3 regions of the Streptomyces ovatisporus genome follow, and region 1 is predicted to be linked to each of the others. Evidence: riboswitches for the same ligand, from Rfam matches in the RefSeq annotation. Region 1 holds a riboswitch; each other region holds the start of a gene.

Region 1 (7,363 bases):
CGGCCGGCGGTCCGGCGCCCGGCGGCGGTCCGGCAGCACCCGGGCGGCAGCCCGCGGTCCCGGCGCAGGGAGAGGAGGCAGACGATGATCCGCGTGCTGGTCGTCGACGACGACTTCATGGTCGCCCGGCTGCACAGCACCCTCGTCGGGCAGGTCCCCGGCTTCACGGTCGCCGGGGCCGTGCACAGCGGCACCGACGCGCTGGCGGCTGTGCGGGAACTCCAGCCCGACCTCGTGCTGCTGGACATGTATCTGCCCGACCTGCCGGGCCTCGAGGTGCTGCGCGAACTGCGCGGCGGCGCCGCCCCCGAGGAGGGTCCGGACGTCCTGGTCGTCACGGCCGCACGGGACGCCGAGACAGTGCGCGGCGCGCAGCGCGGCGGAGCGGTGCAGTACATCATCAAGCCCTTCGAGGGGCAGCTGCTCAAGGAGCGTCTCCGCAGATACGCGGAGCACCGTGCCGCTCTGGCCACCCTGCACGCACCGCAACAGGACGACGTGGACAGGCTGTTCGCCGAGGGGGCCGGCAGCGGCACCGCCCGGACGGCCGACGCGCACGGCGGCACGGACGCAGCCCCCGGCGGGGGCACCGTGGGCGCCGGGGCTGTGCCCACGTCCGCCCACGGGGTGTCCGGACCGGAGGCCGGCCCCGCCAGACTTCCGAAGGGCCTGACCGAGCAGACGGCGGGACTCGTGCGGACGGCCCTGGAGGCCGGTCCCCAGGGCGCGGGGGTCTCGGCCTCCGAATGCGCCGCGCGCAGCGGGCTCTCCCGTGTCAGCGCCCGGCGCTATCTGGAGCACTTCGTCTCGACCGGAACGGCGCGGGTCACGCTCCGGTACGGCATGACGGGGCGGCCGGAACGGCGGTACCACCCGCTCGGGCCGCTCGGGTGGCAGAAAGCCTCCCCGGAGGGAGACCGGACGGCCGGGGACGGCGTGACACCCACCACAGACAATTCGTGAGCAGCGTCACACGAATGTCCCCGGCGGATGAGGGCGCCACTCAATTCGCCTGTTCAGCAAGGCGACTTGACTGCTCATGCGCCGGTAGATGCCCTATTCAGTGATCTTTTCCTTCTGAGAGATCTGTCTGCTTTCTTGTGGTGACGAATTCGTTCTGCTTAACGTGCGGTCGCCACCGCGACTCCCGAACGGTGGTCCCGCCGCCGGGACGCCGAATCCTGCCGCCCGGCTCGGGCAATCACGCAATCCCTGCGGCAGGAGTGGGGGAACCAGGTAAGTGCCGTACGTGGCTGGTCGCACGTGCGGCTTGGGGTGAAGCCGTACGCGAATACCCCCTCGTATTCGCGTGGGCCGGGCAACTCCAGCCCGAATCCGACAGCTCACCTCGCAGGCGTAGGAGAGGAACTGCCCTATGTCCGGACGCGGTCGTCACCGTCGTCAGTCCAATCGCCGCATCTCACGGAGAATGTCGCGTGCCTCGCTCGCCATCACCGCGGGCGGCGCCGCCGGTATCGCCCTTCCACTCGTCGGTACGGGCAATGCCCACGCCGCTTCGGTGAGCACCTGGGACAAGGTCGCCGAGTGCGAGTCGTCGGGCAACTGGTCCATCAACAACGGCAACGGTTTCCACGGTGGTCTGCAGTTCACCCAGAGCACCTGGTCGAGCTTCGGCGGCACGAAGTACGCGCCGCGCGCCGACCAGGCGACCAAGGACCAGCAGATCGCCATCGCCGAGAAGGTGCTCGCGGGGCAGGGTCCCAAGGCGTGGCCGCTGTGCGGCCCGAAGGCCGGTCTGACCCGGAACAGCGGTGCCCCCGACATCTCGCCCGACAGCGGCTCCGGTTCGCAGTCCGCGCAGAAGGAGCAGCAGAAGGCGAAGCCCGAGCAGGACAAGGCCGAGGACGCCTCGAAGTCGAAGCAGCAGGGCTCGCGCTTCCACACCGTCTCCCGCGGTGACACGCTCTACCGGATCGCCACCGACGAGAACATCGAGGGCGGCTGGAAGAAGCTCTACGACGCCAACCGCGAGACCGTCGGCGGTGACCCGGACCTGATCCTGCCGGGGCAGAAGCTCACCCTGAAGGGCGGCGGCTCCGGGGCGAAGCCCTCCGCCGACAAGCCCGCCCAGGACTCCGGCGCCACCGCGGAGAAGTCCAGCGCCACCAAGTCCTCCGCGGACCAGGACTCCTCCGGATTCGCCGCACCCGTGAGCGGCGGTACGAGCACTCCGTACGGGGCTTCCGGCAGCAGCTGGTCCAGCGGCAAGCACACAGGTGTCGACTTCTCGGCCTCGACCGGCACCGGAGTGAAGGCCGTCTCGCCCGGCATCGTCGTACAGGCGGGCTGGGGCGGTTCGTACGGCAACCAGGTCGTGATCAGGCACGACGACGGCAAGTACAGCCAGTACGGACACCTTTCGTCGGTCTCCGTCCGTGCCGGCGAGGAGGTGTCCGCGGGCGAGCAGATCGGTGCAGTCGGCGCGACCGGCAACGCCACGGGCCCGCACCTGCACTTCGAGGTCCGCAACGGCCCCGCCTACGGCTCGGACATCGACCCCGTCGGCTACCTGCGCCAGCACGGCATCGGCCTCTGACGCCACCGGGCGCCCGGCGGAAGGGGCGGTCCACCGGCACCGCACACGGAGGGGGCGGCGCCTGCACGTGTCACGCGTGCGGGCGCCGCCCCTCCGGTCTGTCCGGCCTGTTCCCGCCCTCCGGGCGGCCTCCGCTCGTCAGCGCTGGAAGTTCCCGTCCGCCTCCACCTCGACCTCCAGCACCAGCGGACCGCTTCTCCCTGCGAGGTCCGGCAGCAGCTCCTCCAGCTCGGACCGGAGCGCCTCGTGATCGCTCACGCGGCGCGCCGGGCAGCCCAGGGAGCGGGCAGCAGCGGCGACGCCGACCTCCTCGAACGCGGGCCAGGGCGCGGTCCGCTCCGCCTTCTCGGCGAGCCGGTCCATGATCGCGTACCTCCCGTTGGCGAGGACGACGAAGAGCACACCGACCCGGTAGTGCGCGGCCGTCCACAGCGCCTGGATCTGATAGAGCGACGACCCGTCCCCCACCACGGCGACCACGGGACGTTCCGGCGCCCCCAGCCGCACCCCGACGGCCGCCGGCAGCGCGAAGCCGAGCGCGCCCATCGCCGCGCTGAGGAAGCCCAGCGGACGCCGCGCGGGCACCAGGGCATGCAGGTCCGGACGGCTCGACGGGGTCTCCTCGACCAGCACCGTCTCGGGCGGGAGCAGCCGCGCCAGCGCAGCCAGTACGTGCGCGGCGCGCAGCGGCTCACCCGCACCGGGCGGGGGCGGCGGAGCCGGGCGTTCCCGCCGCGGGCGCGGGGACGGCGACGACGCCTGCCGGCGCCCGGCGCCCGGCCCACGGCCGGTCCCCGTACCGACCGCCTCCGTCAACGCCGTGCAGAAGGGCGGCAGTCCGGCCACGACCGCCAGTTCCACCGGTGCCCGCAGCGCCTCCGCCGGGTCGTCCGTGACGAGCGCCAGCCGCGTACCGTGCCCTGCCAGGGGCCCGCTCTCGTAGGGGTACTGACGGAAGACGGGCGCACCGACGGTCAGCACGAGATCGTAGGGAGCCAGGGCCGCCCGCAGCCGGGGGCGGTCCGCCGGCAGATGTCCCGCGAAGCACGGATGGTCCTGCGGGAAGCCCGCCCGTGCGCCGAAGGACTCCTGCCACACGTCGCAGTCCAGCCGTTCGGCCAGCACCGTCAGAGCATCCCAGGTGACGGCGTGGTCCGCTCCCGCGCCCACCACCAGGGCGGGGGCCGAGGCGCCGTCGAGGAGAGCGGCTACCTCGCCTGCTGCTGCGGTGTCGGCCGCCGCGGACAGGCGCAGCTCGGCGGGAGCCGGGAGCGGCAGGTCCTCGGCGGGCTGCGCCCAGTCGTCCATGGGCACGATGACGAGGGCGGGCCCGCGAAACGCACGGGCAGCGTGTACGGCGCGGGCGAGGGCCCCGGGCACGTCCTGGGCTCGGGGCGGCGTCTCCGTCCGTACGGGATACTCGCCGGCCAGCTGCTCCAGGTGCCCCGCGAGGAACGGCTCCTGGGCCAGGTGCCGGCGGTCCTGCTGCCCCACGACCACCACCAGCGGTGCTCTGTTGACGCGAGCGGTGGACAGGGCTCCCACGGCGTTGCCCAGTCCCGCGGTGGTGTGCAGCAGAGCGAGAGCGGGGGCGTCCCGGGCGATGGCGTAACCCGTCGCCGCCCCCACGACGGAACCCTCGTGGAGAGCGAGGACGAAGCGGATGTCGTCCGGGAGACCGGCGAGGAAGGGCACCTCCGTGGAGCCGGGGTTGGCGAACACGGTGGTCAGGCCGTAGCGGCGCATGACCTCCAGGGCGGCCTCACGGACGGTGGGCATGGCTGAGGAGCCTCCTGGTTCACGGTGGCTCCGGCCCCGCGTCTGGCGCGGAGCCGGAAGGCGCGTCAGCTGTCGGGCGGAGTGTGCGGCAGGACGCCTCAGACGTCGGCCGGGGGCCGGTAGCGGACCTGCGTGAGGATGCAGAAGCCGACGACGACGATGGCCGCGTCCATCCACACCGCGGCCGCCCATCCGCCCGTCTTGTCGCGGAGCACCCCGCTGATCGCAGGGGAGAGCACCGCGCCCATCTCGCCGATGAGGTTCTCCATGCCGAACGCGGACCCGCGCAGCCGCGCCGGTGCCAGTTCGGCTGTCAGCGCATGACCGACCGGCTGCAGCGCGTTGAAGAACAGGCTCGCTGTGAACAGCAGCAGACCCATGACCCACAGGGACGGGTGGGCCGCCGCGCTGAGATACCAGGCGAAGGCCAGCGTCAGCACCGCCTGGACGCCGGTGAAGGTCAGCATCATGCCCTTGCGTCCCCAGCCGCGCCGCAGCCCGTGGTCCGAGAGCCAGCCGCCCGCGGGGAAGCCGAGGATGCCGGCGCCCGCGTTGAACCCGGCGGTCAGAGCGGCGTTCATGAAGGTGGAGTCCGCGGCTCCGGCGACGATCGAGACGGACCAGAAGCTGAAGAACCACAGGTTCCACAGGATCGCGATGTTGCAGACGTACAGCAGGAACAGGTCGCGGTTTTTGATGACCGGTCCGATCTCGGTGCCCTTGCGGGCCAGCGCGAAGAGCACCAGGCCGACGGCGAGGGCGACTTCGAGCAGCGCGACCCAGAGCTCGGACAGGCCCGCGCTCGTCCCCAGCCAGTAGACGGCCATGACGAGACCCAGCGAGACGGCGGCGTACACGCCCAGGTGCAGCGTCGCCCGGGTCAGCCCGGAGAACGTCAGGTGCGCGCGGAACCACCACCCGACGACCACGCCCACCACGACGGTCGCCACCCCCAGCACCCAGAAGACCATCCGCCACGCCTCGACGTGCTCCAGGAAGAGCTCGCCGAACTCCACGAGTTCGGGGGTGAAGACGATCGCGACGGTGATGCCGATGGACAGTCCCGTGATGACGACGCCCATCGCCAGGCTGCGGTCGCGCTCGGGTGTCGTCGCGGTGATCAGGGTCCGGTCGTTCGAGTAGAAGGCGCCCTCGCCCAGGCCGGTGACGACGCGTACGACGATGAACGCGACGAGGCCGCCGATGAACCCGGTGAGTACCGTCGCCACACCCGCCCACAGCAGGCTGACGACGATGAGCGTGCGGTGCCCGTAGCGGTCGCCGAGGTAGCCGCCCGGGAACTGCGTGAGCATGTAGCCCGCGAAGAAGAGACCGCCGACGAGGCCGCCGAGTGCGTGCGGGTTCTCCGCGTCGGCGAGGAACCCCACCCCGTTCTCGATCATCCACGTCACTACGGGGCCGGTGACCGCCCGGTCGGCGGCGCTCACCGTCCAGCCGAGCAGCAGCAGCACCCACAGGGTGTGCCAGGAGCGCCATCGGCGGCGCCCACCCGTTTCTGTGCTTTCCGTGGTCTCCGTGAACTCCGTGGTCTCCGCGCTCTCCGTGCCCTGCTCGGCCGAAGAGGGGTCTCCCGGTACGGCTTTCATGGGTTCTCCGGTTCTCCGTGGCGGTTGGTGCGGTGACGGACGCCCGGGCCGCATGCGTGGGGACGGCAGGCGGGGCCAAGTTAGGCTCACGGTGTGGTGGGCGGAATATGAGGAGTAAACTTTTCTGCTATGTCGAACAATCCGCAGGGTGACGCCTACACGGCGAGCTCCGTCGACAACGCGCTGCGGACGCTCGTCTATCTGCGCGGGCATCAGCACGCCCGCGTCACGGACATCAGCGATCACCTGGGCGTCGCCCGCTCCACCGCGCACCGGCTGCTGGCGACACTGCGCGGCCACGGCTTCGTCGAGCAGGAACCCGCCGGCCGCCGCTACCGCCTGGGCCCCGTCCTGCTCGGCCTCACCCGGGGCCCCGTGGACGAACCGGCGCTCCTACGGGTCGCGCACCCCCATCTCGTCCGCCTGCGCGACGCGGCAGCCGAGACGTCCAACCTCCTCGTCCTCGACGGACCGGACTCACGCTTCGCCGACGGTGTCGAAGGCCCGCACCCGCTCCGCGTCGGCACCCGCACGGGAGACCGTGTCCCCGCCTACGCGACCGCCGGCGGCAAGGCGCTGCTCGCGGAACTCTCCCCGGAAGCCGCCCGTACCCGCTACCGCCGCGGACTGTCGCGGCTGACCCCGGCCACTCTTCCCGATGTGAACGCCCTCCTGGACGATCTGGTCGCCACCCGGGCCCGGGGCTACGCCCTCAACATCGACGAGAGCGTCAGCGGCGTGCACGGTGTGGGCGTTCCCGTCCACGACCGGTTCGGCACCTGCGTGGCCGCGGTGACGGTCTCCGCGCCGAGCACGCGGATGGACGTCGCGCGAGCCGCCGAACTGGTGCCGCTGCTCCAGCAGACAGCCGAACGGATCGGCGCGGAACTGTAGGAACATCCGCCCGGCGGAGGGAGAGCTCTCTCCCGGACTGCGGCGCTCTCCGCCACCACGGACCCGTACGGCCCGCACGACCAGTACAGCGCCGCAAGTTCGCCGCCGGGCGCCGGTCCGCCGGCCCCCGCACCCGAACTGGACGCTGCCGGGCAGGTTCGTGGAAGGTTCGGTCATGGCGTACTCGGCAGCTCGCAAACGGGTCGTTCTGACGACTCTGTGCACCGGCCTGTTCATGGCGATGCTCGACAACCTCGTGGTGACCACGGCCCTGCCGGCCATCGGCACAGATCTGCGGTCCGGAACGTCCGGGCTGCAATGGGTCGTCGAGGCCTACAGCGTCGTCTTCGCCGCGCTCCTGCTGACCGGCGGGACGCTCGGCGACCGGTACGGCCGGCGCCGCGTCTATCTCGTGGGGCTCGCCCTCTTCACGGCCGGGTCCGGGCTGTGCGCTCTCGCTCAGAGCGTGGAGCTGCTGACAACCGGCCGCGCGGTGCAGGGAGTGGGCGCCGCCGCCCTCACTCCC
Region 2 (7,363 bases), on a different contig from region 1:
CGTCGCTGACCTTCCCCTCGGAGAGGGGGCCCGCCATGTGACTGCACCGGTCTGCCAGCGCGTGCACGGCGCCGCCGCTCTCCCGTACGACGACGACGGGCACGTCCCCCACGGTCCGGCGTACCGCTTCACCGACCGGGAAGTCCGCTGCGGCGCCGAGGGGGTGCCACCCCGGCTCCGTGCGTACGGAGATGTCCTCGGCGTGGTTGACCGCGGCGGCCTGCCGGTACGCCAGGTGACCGCCGAGCGCGCCGCCCGCACCCACGGCCGCCAGCCCCGCGTAGCCCCAGGCGCGGCCGCGCAGCGAACGGCCTCGCAGCCGCGCGAAGAGTGAGGCGGCGTAGCAGCCCACTGCGACGCTGTTCGCCGCGGCGTGCACCACGCCCACGCGCATCTGCGGCTTGCGCATCTCGGCCCAGTCGACCCAACCCGTCACGGCCGCGGGCAGAGCAGCGACGAGGCCCGTGCCCACCAGCAGCCCCGCCGTGTACCGCTTGCCGGGCACCAGGTCGAGGACGGCGGCCGAGACCCAGGTACCGATGGGCACCTGCACCAGAAGCGGATGGACCGGGTGCCCGAGCCACCGGCCGTGCATGACGTCACGCAGATCCTCCCCGATCGGAACCGACTTCACGGCGCGCCGCAGTCTCATCAGGGCGGGATCCAGGGCGGTGGTCTTCTCGATCTTGTCGACGGCTGACAGTACGCGCCCCGGCCGCTGCGGGTCGGGGAGCACCGAGCGGACGGCGGTCGCGCAGGCGAGGAGCTTCTGAGAATAGGACATACCGCCCGGTGCCCCTCTGGGGCAGCGGCAAACGACGCCGTCGGGATTGCCGGACCGCTCCGGGGGACCGCGGCGTCGGGACGAGGGGGCGCTGCGGCGAGGGGGACGAAGGAAATGGCCGGGGCGACGCGGGTGCCCGGTGTCCGGAGGCGCCGGGGGTGACACCCGGTCGAATCCGCCGGCGGGACCGGCCTGCTCCGGGGCGGCGGTCCGGAAGGCCACCGGACCTCAGAGCGAGCCTCGAAGGTCTCGCCCGGCGCCCGGACCGCGCCCTGTGCCGGGAGGCCGCACAGCGCGGCGACTTCGGCGGCCACGAGGGTTCACGACGGGCCGTCCCTGCCGAAATCCCCTCCGTGGCAAGGGAGTCGGCACGCGTCGTCCACCCGCGCACCCGGCCGCCGCTGCTCCCCGCCGACGGATGGGCCCGCCGCGCCGAGCCGTCGGTGCCCTGTCCCTCCGCAAGACGGACCCGGCCCGCCGGACGGACCGCGCGGACGAGGCGGCTTCCCCCGCCGGGCTCCCAACTGCTGCTGTACATACGTGTGTTGTCCGAGGCGCGCGACCGGCACGGCCGCTGCTGCGAGTCAGTCGGGCGGCTCGCCCGGCGCGTCTTCCCTCCGGCCCCGAGGCGTTGCCCGACCGGTCCTCAAGGGCGTACAGGCGCACACGGGAGGCGAGTCGGCGGCGGCATGGTCTCGCCGACGGTCCCGTCGCGTGTCTCGGCGCCGGAGCGTGCTTCGCGACGGGCGTGCGGACCATTCCGGACGAGAGCCTCAACTGACGTTCTTTCACCGCACGTTCACTCGTCACTCACAGCGACGCCGTACCTCGGCCCGGGTGAGCGTGTGTCCCGATTCGCGCCGCCTGTCCGGTAGGTGACTGTCAAGCCGCTACAAATTCCGCCGGAAGCGCTTGGAATCCGAGCCGCGGGCCTATTAACGTTCGATAACGCAGCGCGGTCGTCACTGCCGTCACGAGAGACGGCACCGTGCGCCGTCGCCGAATCCTGAAAGTGCACCACCACGAGCCACAACTCGATACAGATGCACCAGAGGAACCGGGGAACCAACCCTTGCCGGACATCTCGGCGAGGATGGGGTGAATCGACAAGTCCCGTTCATGGGCGGGCAGTTCGTAGGAGACCTTCCTGCTCCGAACCCGTCAGCTAACCCGGTAGGCGAGAGGGAAGGAAAGGAGAACGCCCCCGTGGCGTCCAACAGGTATGCCCCCGAGGGCACGCACGGCCCGTACCGGGACGATGACGAGTCCGGTACGTACGGTGTCGTCCACGACTCCTACGGCGCGCACCACGACTACGGCACCTACGGCCAGTACGACACCGGTCAGTTCCACACAGGCCAGTTCGACACCGGCCAGTACGACACCGGTCAGTTCCACACCGGCCAGTACGACACCGGCCAGTACGACACAGGCCAGTTCCACACCGGTCAGTTCGACACGTACGGCTCGCTGCTGACCGAGACGTACGAGCAGCCGGCAGTCACCGAGGCGGTCGCGGCCCCCGAAACCGACTCCGGCCAGGACCACGACCACGCCCCCGACTCCGGCCCGAGCGCCGTACCGGCCTCCGTCTTCGCGCCCCGGGACGACGCCGAGCTTCCTCGCGAGGAGTGGAACCCCACTGCGGAGTCGGTGCGCCCCGTCCGCGGACGCCACAAGGTCGTCAAGCAGCGCGGCGGCAGCATGGCCCGCAGCGGCGCGGTTCTCGGCGTAGGCATGATCGCGGCGGTCGGCGCGGGCGGCATCGCCACCGCCCAGGAGAGGCCGCCGGCCATCTCCATGCAGGATGTCTCCGCCGCCACCGACACCGCCGCGAGCCTCTTCGGCGGCGACTCCGACGAGACCGTCGCCGGCTCGCCGCTGACCCAGGCGGCCGTGACCGAGGACGACGCCAAGGCCGGACGTACGGACGCCGGCGAGGCACTGCGCTCCCGCATCCTCGCCCAGGCGCAGCAGGCCCAGGCACAGGCGGACGCCTCCGCACGCGAAGCAGCGGCCAAGAAGGCCACCGCCGCCGCCGAGGCCAAGGCCGCCAAGGCCGACGCGGAGAAGCGCCGCAAGGCGGAGGCCGCCCGCCTCGCCAAGCTGGCCAAGAGCTTCGCGCTTCCCGTCTCCGGCTCCCAGCTCACCTCCAGCTTCGGCGAGGCCGGCAGCCTGTGGAGCAACGACCACACGGGCCAGGACTTCGCCGCCTCCACCGGTACGCCCATCAAGGCCGTCGGCTCGGGCACCATCAAGGAGGCCGGCTGGGCCGGCTCGTACGGCTACCGCACGATCCTCGAACTCAACGACGGCACCGAGGTGTGGTTCGCCCACCAGTCCTCGGTGAGCGTCTCGGCGGGCGAGAAGGTCGCTGCCGGCGACACCATCGGACGCGTCGGCGCCACCGGCAACGTCACCGGTGCCCACCTCCACATGGAGGTACGGCCCGGAGGCGGCTCGCCGATCGACCCGCTGGCGTGGCTGAGAGGCAAGGGCCTCAGCATCTGACGGCCGGTGCTCCGATGACACAGGCACGGACCGCCCGCGCGGCGCACCTCCCACTTCCCCGGTGGAGCACCGCACCGCGACCCTGCCCGGCACCGGCCGGGCGGGGGGTACGGCCGCAGCCTGCGGCACGGACTGCGCCGGTCTTACGGGACGTGCCGGACGTACCGGACGTGCGGGTCTGACACGCACGCAGGCGGAAGTCCGGCGGGCCGCGCCCGCAAGGTGACCGCGGCCTCTCAGGTCCCACCGGTTCCGTTCCGCCGCCGCTGCGCGTACCGTCCCGAGGACCATCCGCGCCGCCGCCGCCTCGCACCGCCGAGGTGCGCTGGAACGACGCACGATTCGCCCGAGCCCCTCGGCGTGCACGAGGAGGGGACGAGGCGGCGGCGGACGGGGGCTCCGAACCCCCGCACATGGCCCCGGCGGCCCTGGTGGACCACCCCCCGACACCAGGGTCGTCGGTCTTGATGCAGCAACGCGGGTTTCATCCAGGGGTGCGGTTCACGGGACAGCGCTACGGTCGGGGTCATGCCTGACAACGCCAACTCCGCCCCGAAAGCCGACGCCGACCCCCACTCCGGTGCGCACGCCCAAGCAGCCGCAGACACACACGAGTTCGGCACGTCCCAGCGCCGCCCCCTCGGCGGGCTGTCCGTCTCCCCGCTGTGCCTCGGCGGCAACGTCTTCGGCTGGACGGCCGACGAAGCCACCTCCCACGCCGTCCTCGACGCCTACACCGCTGCCGGCGGCAACTTCATCGACACGGCAGACGTCTACTCGGGAATCCGCCACGGAGTGAGCGGCGGAAGCGACTCCGAGACGGTCATCGGCAACTGGACGGCCTCACGCGGCAACCGCGACGACGTCGTCATCGCCACCAAGGTCGGCGCGCACCCCGACCGCAAGGGCCTCTCGGCCGCCAACATCAAGGCGGCGGCCGACGATTCGCTGCGCCGCCTCCGCACGGACCACATCGACCTGTACTACACGCACTTCGACGACGAGAGCGTCGAGGTCTCCGAGATCGTCACCGCCCTCGACGACTTGGTACGCGCGGGCAAGGTCCGCGAGATCGGCGCCTCCAACATCTCGCCCGAACGGCTCGCCGCCTCGCTCGACTTCAGCAAGCAGTCGGGCGCAGCCCGGTACACGGCCCTCCAGCCGCACTACAACCTCGTCTCACGCGACACGTACGAGGGCACGCCCGCGCAGGTCGCCGACGCGCACGGCCTCGCCGTCATGCCGTACTTCGCCCTCGCCATGGGCTTCCTCACCGGCAAGTACCGTCCCGGGCGCACGGCCGCGGACAGTCCCCGCGCGGAGAGGGCGTCCAAGTACCTGGACTCGGAACGCGGCCGGCGCGTCCTGGTCGCCCTCGACGAGATCTCCTCCGCCCGCGGCACCGAGCCGGCCACGGTGGCCCTGGCCTGGCTGCTGACCCGGCCGACGGTCACCGCACCGATCGCCAGCGCCCGCTCGCTCGACCAGCTCAAGCCGCTGCTCGCCCTTGCCGACGTCGAGTTGACGCCGGAGGAGGCGGCGCTGCTGACGGACGCGTCAGCCTGACGGCCCGTGCTGCCGGGGCCCGGTGCGAAGCCGTGCCCCGGCTGCGCCGTGACCTCCTATGCCGGGACCTCCTATGCCGGGACCTCCTACGCCGTGACCGCCTACGCCGTGTCCTGGTCCCGCAGCTCTGCCAGCCGCACCAGGTCGTCGCGGACCGACTCCCGCTCTGCGTCCGTGAGTTGGACCGCTGCCGCCTCCTCCATGGACCGGGCCGCGGTCGCCGCGTCGCCGAGCCGCGCGGCGACGTCCGAGCGCAGCACGAGCAGGCGCAGGAGCTGAACCGGGGTGGGCTGCTCGTCCGCGAGCTTCAGCACTCGGTCGATGATCTTCGCCGCGCCCTGCGGATCGTCGCGCGAGTCCGCGAAGAGCGCCGCGTAGTGCAAGGCGCGGGCGAAGGTCTCCTCGGGTGCCGGCCGGTGGCTCTGGTCCTCGCTCGTCTTCTTCCCGATCCGGATGCAGTTGCCGCCCGGATCGGACATGAGGAACTGCCGCACGCCGTACGACATGTCCTTCAGCGGACCGATCCGGGGCAGCCCACGCGTCGGGACTCTCCCGTACGCCGCCTTGAGCCCGGCCCGGAACGCCTCGTACAGCGCGTCGACGTCATCGGTGAGGACGTAGCAGGTGCTCATCGACTCGGCCGGCTCGTACTTCTTCATCCCGAAGAACTGCAGCTCGATGCCGCCCCGTTCGACGACCGCGAACGGATTCGGGCTCTTCTGCTGGAAGGTCACCTCGAAGCCGAGCGCGGTGTAGAAGTCGAGGACCGGCTGCAGGGTCCGGCACGGAAGGATGGGGATCGTCTTCTCGCTCATCCTGGGCAGTCTAGTCAAAGTTGATTAGCAAGCGACAGGGGCAGGTCCTGGTCACGGTGGTCTTTCCGCAGGCGTGCTCCGGCGCTCAGCGTCTGGGCTGGCCGTAGGCGTGCTCGACGCGCAGCCGTACGACCTGACGGCGGTCGGCGATCATCGCCGCGCGGTACTCGTCCCAGTCGGGGTGCTCGCCCTGGATCGCCCGGTAGACGTCGATCAGCTCATCGACGGCGTCGTCGTCCGGTTCGGTCGCGACGGCCGTCAGATCGGCCGTGCCCTCGGCGACCGTCCAGGCCCACCCGTCCTGACTGGTGACGTGGAAGCTCGCACGGGGGTCGCGCAGCAGGTTGCGCGTCTTCGCCCGGTCGGCCGTGACGGAGATGCGGACGAGCCGACGCGCGGAATCGTAGGTGTAGTTGACGTTCGACAACTGCGGTCGCCCGTCACGCTTCAACGTCACCAGCACGCCCAGCTTGTGCTCGGAGAGCAGCGCGAGCAGTTCTTCGTCCACGGGGTCGTCCCTTCCGGCCCTAGAGTCGGCCGCCCTTCACGGCGGCCATGAACGCGCCCCAGCCGCCCGCCGGAAAGACGAGCACGGGGTCGCCGCTGCCACTCTGCTTGCTGTCCCGCACGGGCACGACGCCGGACACGCCGCGGGCGACCTCGACGCAGTTACCGCCGTCGCCGTTGCTGTAGCTGCTCTTGCGCCAGAAGGCACCGGTCAGATCAACGCGAGTGGTCATGTCTGTAGTCCTCTGCCGCGGCCTCGATCATCGTCAGGGACGCCCTGGGCGGTGATGCGGCGGCCCTCAGCAGATCGTACGACTTCGTGTACTTCGCCACGAGAGCCAAGTCGTCGATGGACTGACCACTGTGCAGGGACTCCGTGTACGCCAGCGGCGGAGCCTCGTCGAAGGTCATCATCATCACCGAGCCGACCATGAACGGGTGCGCACCGGCGTTCAGCGGAAGCACTTGCGTAATGATCCGTCCCCGACGTGCCAACTCCGCGATATGGGTGAGCTGTTCAGCCATGGCACCGGCCTGCATGATCGGCTGCCGAAGCAGCAACTCATGCAGGATCACCCAGTATTCGGGGGTCTTCGGATCGTCGAAGAGGCTCGCCCGCTCCAGACGTGCACAGACCTTCCGGTCGACGCCCTCCGTCAGGTCGAGCGGATACTGCGCCCGAACGACAGCCCTGGCGTATGCCTCCGTCTGCAAGAGCCCGGGGATGAGGGTCGGCGACCACTCCTCGATCGTCCGGGCGCGCTTCTCCTGCTCGGCCACGTCGGCGAAGTATTCGGCGTGGCCGCCGCGGCGGGCCTTGCGCGCATCGCCGCAGCGGCGCTCGAAGAACCCGTCGGTGCCGAGCACGTGATCGGCGTGGCGTGCCAGGTCGAGGGGCATCCGGCGGTCACCCATCTCGATCTGGCTCAGGAACGCCACGCTGTAGAAACATCCCTCGGCCAACTCCTGCAGCGTCAGCCCGGCTTGCTCCCGCTTCCAGCGCAACTCGGCACCGTAGAACGCGGGCACGCTGGCCGCGGCGTCGACGTCCTTGCGTGGCGGCATGGTTGATGACCTCCGGATTCAGCACGGTTCGCAGCTGAACGTGAACCTCTGTCACATTACGCGCCCACCCTCCACGCTGTGAGCGATACGTCACACAGCGCACAGGAGGGCCGTC
Region 3 (7,363 bases), on a different contig from region 1:
TGCCGCATGCCTGTTCGGCCGGGCAGGAGTGGACACGGTACGCGGCCGAGGTCGCTTGTACACCCGTTATGCACGGTCAGGAGCACAACCTGAGCGCCGCACGCCGCTCTGGGACAGGTGATTCGCGACAGAGCGGACCAACCGGCCCGCCGCTCCCCGGCCCGGCGCGCCCCGGCCCGGGGACGGTGCCGTCAGTCGGCGACGTCGATGGGGTAGCGGTTGGTCTCGACGCCGGCCGCGGTGACGACCTGGACCTCGACCCGCCCCGGCTCGACCTCCACCGGGACGGGAACGGTCAGGGTCGAATCGGTGGGGTTGGCGAAGCCCCCGCCGACGGGGATGAGCGGCACGGGAACGTGGACGGAGCCCACGCGGACCACCATCCGGGCCAGCCGGTCGGGTTCGTCCGAACCGGGGGGCACGAACCCGGCCCCGCGGATCTCGATGTCGTCGCCGGTGCGGATGGGCGCGTGCAGGTCACCGATCTCGCGGGCCCGCACGACCGACAGCACCACGGGGCGGCCGCCTTCCGCGTACTTGCCCGCGAGGTAGGTGGCGGCGGAGACGAGGACCAGGACGGCCAGACTCCACGGCAGGTCGGGCAGCTGGTCGGGCTGCCGGGCCAGCCGCACCGCCGCGAAGACGACGGCGACGGTGCTCACCAGCACGAACTGCACGTCGCAGAAGGAGCCGCGGCCGGCGTCGTCGGTGAGCAGGTCGGCAGCGCGCGGCCGGTCGGCGCGCACCTTCTGCAGCCGCTGGTGCTGTACGCGCACCGCAACGGTTCTGCGGACGAAGACCGCTATGGCACAGCTGAGCGCGAGTACGGTCAACAGCCCGGCGCCGTACGAGAGTTCGAGCCCCTCCAGCAGTTCGCGGCGCTCGGCCCGGCCGGAGCGCCCGGCCAGTTCGAGCGCGAGTACGAGAACGTCGTACACGGCGAAGACGATCCAGGTCGCCGCGACGGTCCGAGAGGTGGAGAGCCGGTTGTCCTCGCCGATGAGGGGAGCGAGCGCGCCGCCGCGTGCCCGGTGCAGGTAGGCGGCGCCGGAGAGCAGCACGGCGCAGACGCACGCGGCGACGAGCGAGGCCGTACGGGCGGCGGACCAGCCGACCGAGACCGCGGTGAGCAACTGCCCCAGCAGCAGCGCCAGCACGGCCGCCCACACGGCGACGACGGTGTGACGCCACAGCGCGGCCAGCCGTACCGCACCCTCCTCGCGGCTGCGTTCGGCGACCGTACGTGCGGCACGCGTCAACTCGTCCGACACCCACTGGCGTGAGGCGCCGGGGGAGTGCGCGAGGGCGGCGGGGAGGCCCTCGCCCGCGGCGAGTTCGTCGCGCCGCTGCCGGAAGGACGAGAGTGCGTTCCGGTGGCCCTCACGCGCACCGTGCGGGCAGTCGCCGCACGTGCAGCGCGTCGAGTGCGTACCGGAGGGGGTCTCGGCGGGCGCGGACTTGCGCATGGAGACGGTCTCGCCGCTCGTGCTGCCGCTGCCTGTCGTGCCGTCCCGTGCCGTGTCCACGGCCACTGTGCACCCCGCCTCTCAAACACCGTTCGTGAAAGGCGCATTGTGCCCTACGACAGGCCCTGTCGACGCCGCAGGGGCGGCTTCGTCGCCCGTCCGTGTGAGGTCACCGCAGGTGTGGACGCCGACGGCCGAAGAGCCCTCACGTGATCTCCCCGAGCCCGGCACAGGACGCCCATTCGGTATCCGTTTCCAGAACTTCGCTGCAAGTGCGGCGAGTTGTCCGAAAGCGGCCTGCATCTGCGGCGACGGCGCAACTAGCTTGCTGCGGGGGAACACTGACCTAGGGGGTACGGGAATGGCCGGTCGACCCGTCATCGAACTCGCGCAGCTCAGCCCTGACTTCGTACGCGATCCCTACCCGGCCTACGCGAGACTACGGGCCGAGGGACCGGTCCACCACGTCCGCGACCCGGCCGGCCGGGAGCTGTGGCTCGTCGTCGGCCACGAGGCGTGCCGTGCCGCGTTCACCGACCCGCGGCTGAGCCGGGACTGGCTCAACTCGCCGCACGTCGGGCAGCTCATCGACAACGGGGCGGACCGGACCGCGCTCTCCCACATGCTGATGTCGGACCCGCCCGACCACACCCGCCTGCGACGGCTCGTGGCGCGCGAGTTCACGCCGCGACGCATCGAGGCGCTCGCCCCGCGCGTCCAGCAGATCACCGACGGACTGCTGGACGCGATGCTCGCGAAGCAGGAGCGGCGCGCCGACCTGATCGATTCGTTCGCGTTCCCGCTGCCGATGACCGTGATCTGCGAACTCCTCGGCGTGCCGGAACTGGACCGGGAGACCTTCCGCGGCTGGTCCAACGAGATGGTGGCGCCGACGAGTCCACAGGCCAAGGCCCGCGCCTACGAAGAGGTGCCGGTCTATCTCTCCGGACTGATCGAGGCGAAGCGTGCGAACCCCGGTGCGGATCTGCTCAGCGGCCTGATCCACACCGTCGACGAAGGCGGGGACCGGCTCTCGCCCGTGGAACTCGTCGGCATGTCCGTCCTGTTGCTCGTCGCCGGCCATGAGACGACGGTCAACCTGATCGGCAACGGTGTGCGGGCTCTCCTCGCCCATCCCGACCAACTGGCCGAGCTGCGCGCCGACTTCGGACTCCTCGACGGAGCGGTCGAGGAGATGCTGCGCTACGACGGACCCGTGGAGACCTGCACGGAACGCCTCGCCGCCGAGGACGTGGAGATCGGAGGTGCGACCATCCCGGAGGGGTCTCCCGTCCTGATAGCCATGGCCGACGCCGACCGGGACCCGGTGCGCTTCGCGGAACCGGACAGGTTCGACATCCGCCGTGACGCACGCGGGCACATCGCGTTCGGACACGGCCTGCACCACTGCCTGGGCGCGCCGCTGGCACGGCTGGAAGGACGCATCGCGGTCCGGTCGCTGCTGGAACGCTTCCCCGGCCTGACTCCCGACGCGGAGGAAGCCGGCCTGTCCTGGCTGCCGGGCATGCTGATCAGGGGTGTACGGGAGTTGCCGGTGCGCTGGTGAGCCTCCGGCGCCCGCCACGGCCGGCGACCGGTGTCACGGGGAGCCCGGGCCACTCCCCGGGCCCGCCGGGGCACTTGGCTACGCTCCCGGCATGGGCATACTCATCAACGTCTTCGTCGGCCTGCACATCATCGGCATCGCCGCACTGCTGGGCGGCTTCTTCTTCCAGATGAAAGCGATGCGTACGGGCGAGGCGCGCTTCGTCCCCGGCATGCTGCACGGCGCGTTCACCATGCTGGTGACGGGCATGGTGCTTGTCGGGCTCAACCAGGCCGCCGACGAGCCGGTCGACAACTTCAAGATCGGCGTGAAGCTCGCGCTGCTCGTGGTGATCCTCGGGCTGGTCTACGTCAAGCGGGACGAGGAGAAGGTCGCGGCTCCACTGTTCGGCACGGTGGGTGCTCTGACGACGGCGAACATCTTCATCGCGGTGCTCTGGACCTGAGGTTCGCCTGATCCGGGGCGGTCCTGCGGCCGTGCAGTGTTCCCCGGTGTTCCCGGTGGACCCGGTGGACCCGATGTGCCAGCGGTCGCCGTTCGGCGGTGCGGATCGCCGGGGCGCGCGGCGCCCTCGCGATCGCCACGGCCAGAGCCGGCAGGACAGGTGGATGCTCATCGCCCCGCCCGTCCGGACGAGCTGGGGACAGGGCGATGAGAGACGTCCGGCCCGAAGGAGGGCCCGCGCTCGGCCTCCGGCTCAGCCGGGACGGTTGGCCGAGTGGAACGGCATCGTGTCGATCGACTCGTACCGCACCTCGGCACCCGGCTTCGGGGCGTGGATCATCTGGCCGTTGCCCACATAGATGCCGACGTGGCTGATGTCGTCGTAGAAGAAGATCAGGTCCCCGGGCTGCATCTGCGACTTGGAGACCTTGGTGCCGACTTCGACCTGGTCCCAGGTCGTACGGGGCAGCGAGACCCCGGCTTCCTTCCAGGCCCCCATGGTCAGCCCCGAGCAGTCGAACGAGCTCGGCCCTGTGGCGCCCCAGACATACGGCTTGCCCAGCTGCTCCTTCGCGAAGCCGATGACCTTCTCGGCCTGGGAGGCGTTCGAACCCGGGCTGCCGCCGCCTGAGTCCTTCTCGCGTTCCGCCTCGGCCCGTTCGGCCGCCTTGCGGGCCGCCTCCTGCTTCCTCTTCTCCGCCGCCGCGAGACGCGCCTTCTGCTCGGCGGTCAGCTCGGAAAGGAGCTTCCGGGCCTCCGCGAGCTTGCCCTGGACTTCCTGCTTGTTCTTCTTCAGCTCCTTCTGGGCGGAAGTGAGCGCGGTGAGTTCCTTCGTGGCCGCCCTGCGTTCACGGTCGGCGGCCTTCTGCTGCTTCTCGAAGTCGGAGACGGCTTCCTTCTGACGGCCCGACATCCGGTCCAGCACGTGCGACTGCTGGAAGAACTGCTGCGGGTCCTCGGTGAGGAGCAGCGTCGCGGTCTCGGACATGCCGCCGGAACGATACTGCGCGGTGGCGTAGTTGCCGAGCGTGCGCCGCGCCTCGTTCAGTTCCGCGGTGCGCTCGGCGGCCTCGTCGAGCGACTTGTCCGCCTCGGCCCGCTGTGCGTCCGTCTTCTCCTTGGCGGCGTTGTACTTCTGCGTCGAGCTCTCCGCCTGCTGGTAGAGCTCGTCGACCTTCTTCTTGACCTCCGAGAGCGACGGCTTGCCGTCGTCCGGGGCCGCCTGCGCGCTCTGTGTGAGGAGCGAGACGGCGGCGAGCGCGGCGGTGGTGACGCCGAGCGCTCCGCGTTTCGTCGCGGCGGACTGGATTATCCGGGTGCGCGGCTTGCGATGGGACGCCAAGGCCGGCAACTCCTTCCGTGTGCCGCCTACCGGGTTAGCTGACGGGTTCGGGCGTTCGGAAGGCTGCCCTACGGGACGTGCGCCCTTGTTCCTGCGGCGCGTACGTCCCGATTCACCCCGGGTGCGTACACGGCCCTGCGCGTACGCGGTGGGTCCCCGGCTCCGGCGGACATACCGGCCGGACTCGGCGGGAACGGCCCGTGCCGACGCTTTCGCCGACGAGTGGTGCGAGCCGTCCGGCACGGCACGGTAGCGGAGTTGTGGGTCCGCTGTGAAGGCCGAAGGTGATACGTCCGATATCGGTTCGTTATCCGACGGGGTGTCGGGACGGGTTCGCAGCGCGGTCGTCCGCCGCGCAGCTGACACCGTGCCGCGGACCGTGCGGACCCCGGCTGCCCTGTCGGTGGGACGGCCTAGACTCGTCCGACGATGAGCAGCCTCTTCGACGACAGCTTCCTGAACAGCCTCGCCCCGGTGCGCGCACAGGACGGGCCCCCTCCCGGGCAGGGCGAGGAGCCCCTGCCGCCACCCCCCGACGACGGCGGGGAGCACCACGACGGGGGCGAGCACCACGACGGGGGCGAGGTCCCGCACCATCTCTTCGCCGGCACCTTCGAGGGCCGCGGCGGCCACGGGGCGGGCGGCGGACCGTATCACCGGGGCGGCTCCCGGCGTACGGTCGTGGACGCCGCGGCGCTGCTGGAGGAGATGAACGCGTCGCAGCGTGATGCCGTGGTGCACACCGGCTCGCCGCTGCTGATCGTCGCCGGAGCGGGCTCGGGCAAGACCCGCGTGCTGACTCATCGCATCGCGTATCTCCTTGCCGCCCGCGGCGTCCACCCCGGGCAGATCCTCGCCATCACCTTCACCAACAAGGCCGCGGGCGAGATGAAGGAGCGCGTCGAGGAGCTCGTCGGTCCCAGGGCCCAGTCGATGTGGGTCTCGACCTTCCACAGCGCGTGCGTACGCATCCTGCGCCGGGAGAGCAAGAAGCTCGGCTTCACCTCGTCGTTCTCGATCTACGACGCGGCCGACTCGAAGCGGCTGATGGCGCTCGTCTGCCGGGACCTGGACCTCGATCCGAAGCGGTATCCGCCGAAGGCCTTCAGCGCCAAGATCTCCAACCTCAAGAACGAGCTCATCGACGAGGAGGACTTCGCGGCACAGGCCGAGGGAGCGTACGAGAAGACGCTCGCCGAGGCGTACACCATGTACCAGGCGCGGCTGCGTGAGGCCAACGCCCTGGACTTCGACGACATCATCATGACCACGGTCCACCTGCTCCAGGCGTTCCCCGACGTCGCCGACCACTACCGGCGCCGCTTCCGCCATGTGCTGGTGGACGAGTACCAGGACACGAACCACGCGCAGTACACGCTGGTGCGCGAACTCGTCGGCCCGGGCGGGCCCGAGGGCGTCCCGAGTGGCGGGGAGGACGGGCAGGAGGCCGAAGGCCCGGCCCCCGAGCGCGCCGAACTGTGCGTCGTCGGCGATGCGGACCAGTCCATCTACGCCTTCCGCGGGGCGACGATCCGCAACATCCTCCAGTTCGAGGAGGACTACCCGGACGCGACGACGATCCTGCTGGAGCAGAACTACCGGTCCACGCAGACGATCCTCAGCGCCGCCAACGCCGTCATCGAACGGAACGAGAACCGCCGCCCGAAGAACCTGTGGACCGATTCCGGTGCCGGCGACCGCATCACCGGCTACGTCTCCGACACGGAGCACGACGAGGCGCAGTTCGTCGCCGACGAGATCGACCGCCTCACCGACGCCGGCGAGGCGAAAGCGGGGGACGTCGCGGTCTTCTACCGCACCAACGCACAGTCCCGTGTCTTCGAGGAGGTCTTCATCCGCGTCGGCCTCCCCTACAAGGTCGTCGGCGGGGTGCGCTTCTACGAACGCCGCGAGGTCCGCGACGTACTGGCGTATCTGCGGGTGCTGGCCAACCCCGAGGACGCGGTGCCGCTGCGCCGGATCCTCAACGTGCCCAAGCGCGGCATCGGCGACCGTGCCGAAGCGATGATCGAGGCACTCGCCCTGCGCGAGAAGATCACCTTCCCCCAGGCGCTGGTACGCGTCGACGAGGCGTACGGAATGGCCGCGCGCTCCGCGAACGCCGTGCGCAGGTTCAACGTGCTGATGGAGGAGCTGCGCACGATCGTCGAGTCGGGGGCGGGGCCCGCGACCGTCCTCGAGGCGGTGCTGGAACAGACCGGTTACCTGGCCGAACTCCAGGCGTCCAACGACCCGCAGGACGAGACCCGCATCGAGAACCTCCAGGAACTGGCCGCCGTCGCCCTCGAGTTCGAGCAGGAGCGCGGTGAGGACGAGCCCGGCACGCTCGCCGACTTCCTGGAGCAGGTCGCCCTCGTGGCCGACTCCGACCAGATCCCGGACGAGGAGGACGGAGAGGAGAACGGCGTCATCACGCTGATGACGCTGCACACCGCCAAGGGGCTCGAGTTCCCCGTGGTCTTCCTCACGGGCATGGAGGACGGCGTCTTCCCGCACATGCGGGCGCTGGGACAGACGAAGGAG

The links. Region 1 has a riboswitch for cyclic di-AMP ahead of ACFPA8_RS03375 (transglycosylase family protein). Riboswitches for the same ligand answer to the same signal wherever they lie in the genome.
Region 2: linked by a shared signal. The riboswitch ahead of ACFPA8_RS17540 (M23 family metallopeptidase) and the one ahead of ACFPA8_RS03375 (transglycosylase family protein) in region 1 are both predicted to bind cyclic di-AMP.
Region 3: linked by a shared signal. The riboswitch ahead of ACFPA8_RS00865 (C40 family peptidase) and the one ahead of ACFPA8_RS03375 (transglycosylase family protein) in region 1 are both predicted to bind cyclic di-AMP.

The regions. Positions count from the first base shown of each region.
Region 1 covers NZ_JBHSFH010000003.1:392,273-399,635, forward strand. Annotated here, with positions in the region: gene ACFPA8_RS03370 (response regulator) at 85-963, shown strand; cyclic di-AMP (ydaO/yuaA leader) riboswitch at 1,193-1,372, shown strand; gene ACFPA8_RS03375 (transglycosylase family protein) at 1,376-2,557, shown strand; gene ACFPA8_RS03380 (thiamine pyrophosphate-dependent enzyme) at 2,696-4,336, opposite strand; gene ACFPA8_RS03385 (MFS transporter) at 4,435-5,943, opposite strand; gene ACFPA8_RS03390 (IclR family transcriptional regulator) at 6,073-6,837, shown strand; gene ACFPA8_RS03395 (MFS transporter) at 7,013-7,363, shown strand, end outside.
Region 2 covers NZ_JBHSFH010000007.1:834,472-841,834, forward strand. Annotated here, with positions in the region: gene ACFPA8_RS17535 (Rieske (2Fe-2S) protein) at 1-784, opposite strand, end outside; cyclic di-AMP (ydaO/yuaA leader) riboswitch at 1,800-1,979, shown strand; gene ACFPA8_RS17540 (M23 family metallopeptidase) at 2,258-3,295, shown strand; gene ACFPA8_RS17545 (aldo/keto reductase) at 3,824-4,861, shown strand; gene ACFPA8_RS17550 (bleomycin resistance protein) at 4,963-5,676, opposite strand; gene ACFPA8_RS17555 (PPOX class F420-dependent oxidoreductase) at 5,762-6,184, opposite strand; gene ACFPA8_RS17560 (DUF397 domain-containing protein) at 6,204-6,416, opposite strand; gene ACFPA8_RS17565 (helix-turn-helix domain-containing protein) at 6,400-7,248, opposite strand.
Region 3 covers NZ_JBHSFH010000002.1:126,622-133,984, forward strand. Annotated here, with positions in the region: gene ACFPA8_RS00850 (hypothetical protein) at 192-1,466, opposite strand; gene ACFPA8_RS00855 (cytochrome P450 family protein) at 1,828-3,033, shown strand; gene ACFPA8_RS00860 (hypothetical protein) at 3,125-3,478, shown strand; gene ACFPA8_RS00865 (C40 family peptidase) at 3,731-4,819, opposite strand; cyclic di-AMP (ydaO/yuaA leader) riboswitch at 4,827-5,019, opposite strand; gene pcrA (DNA helicase PcrA) at 5,249-7,363, shown strand, end outside.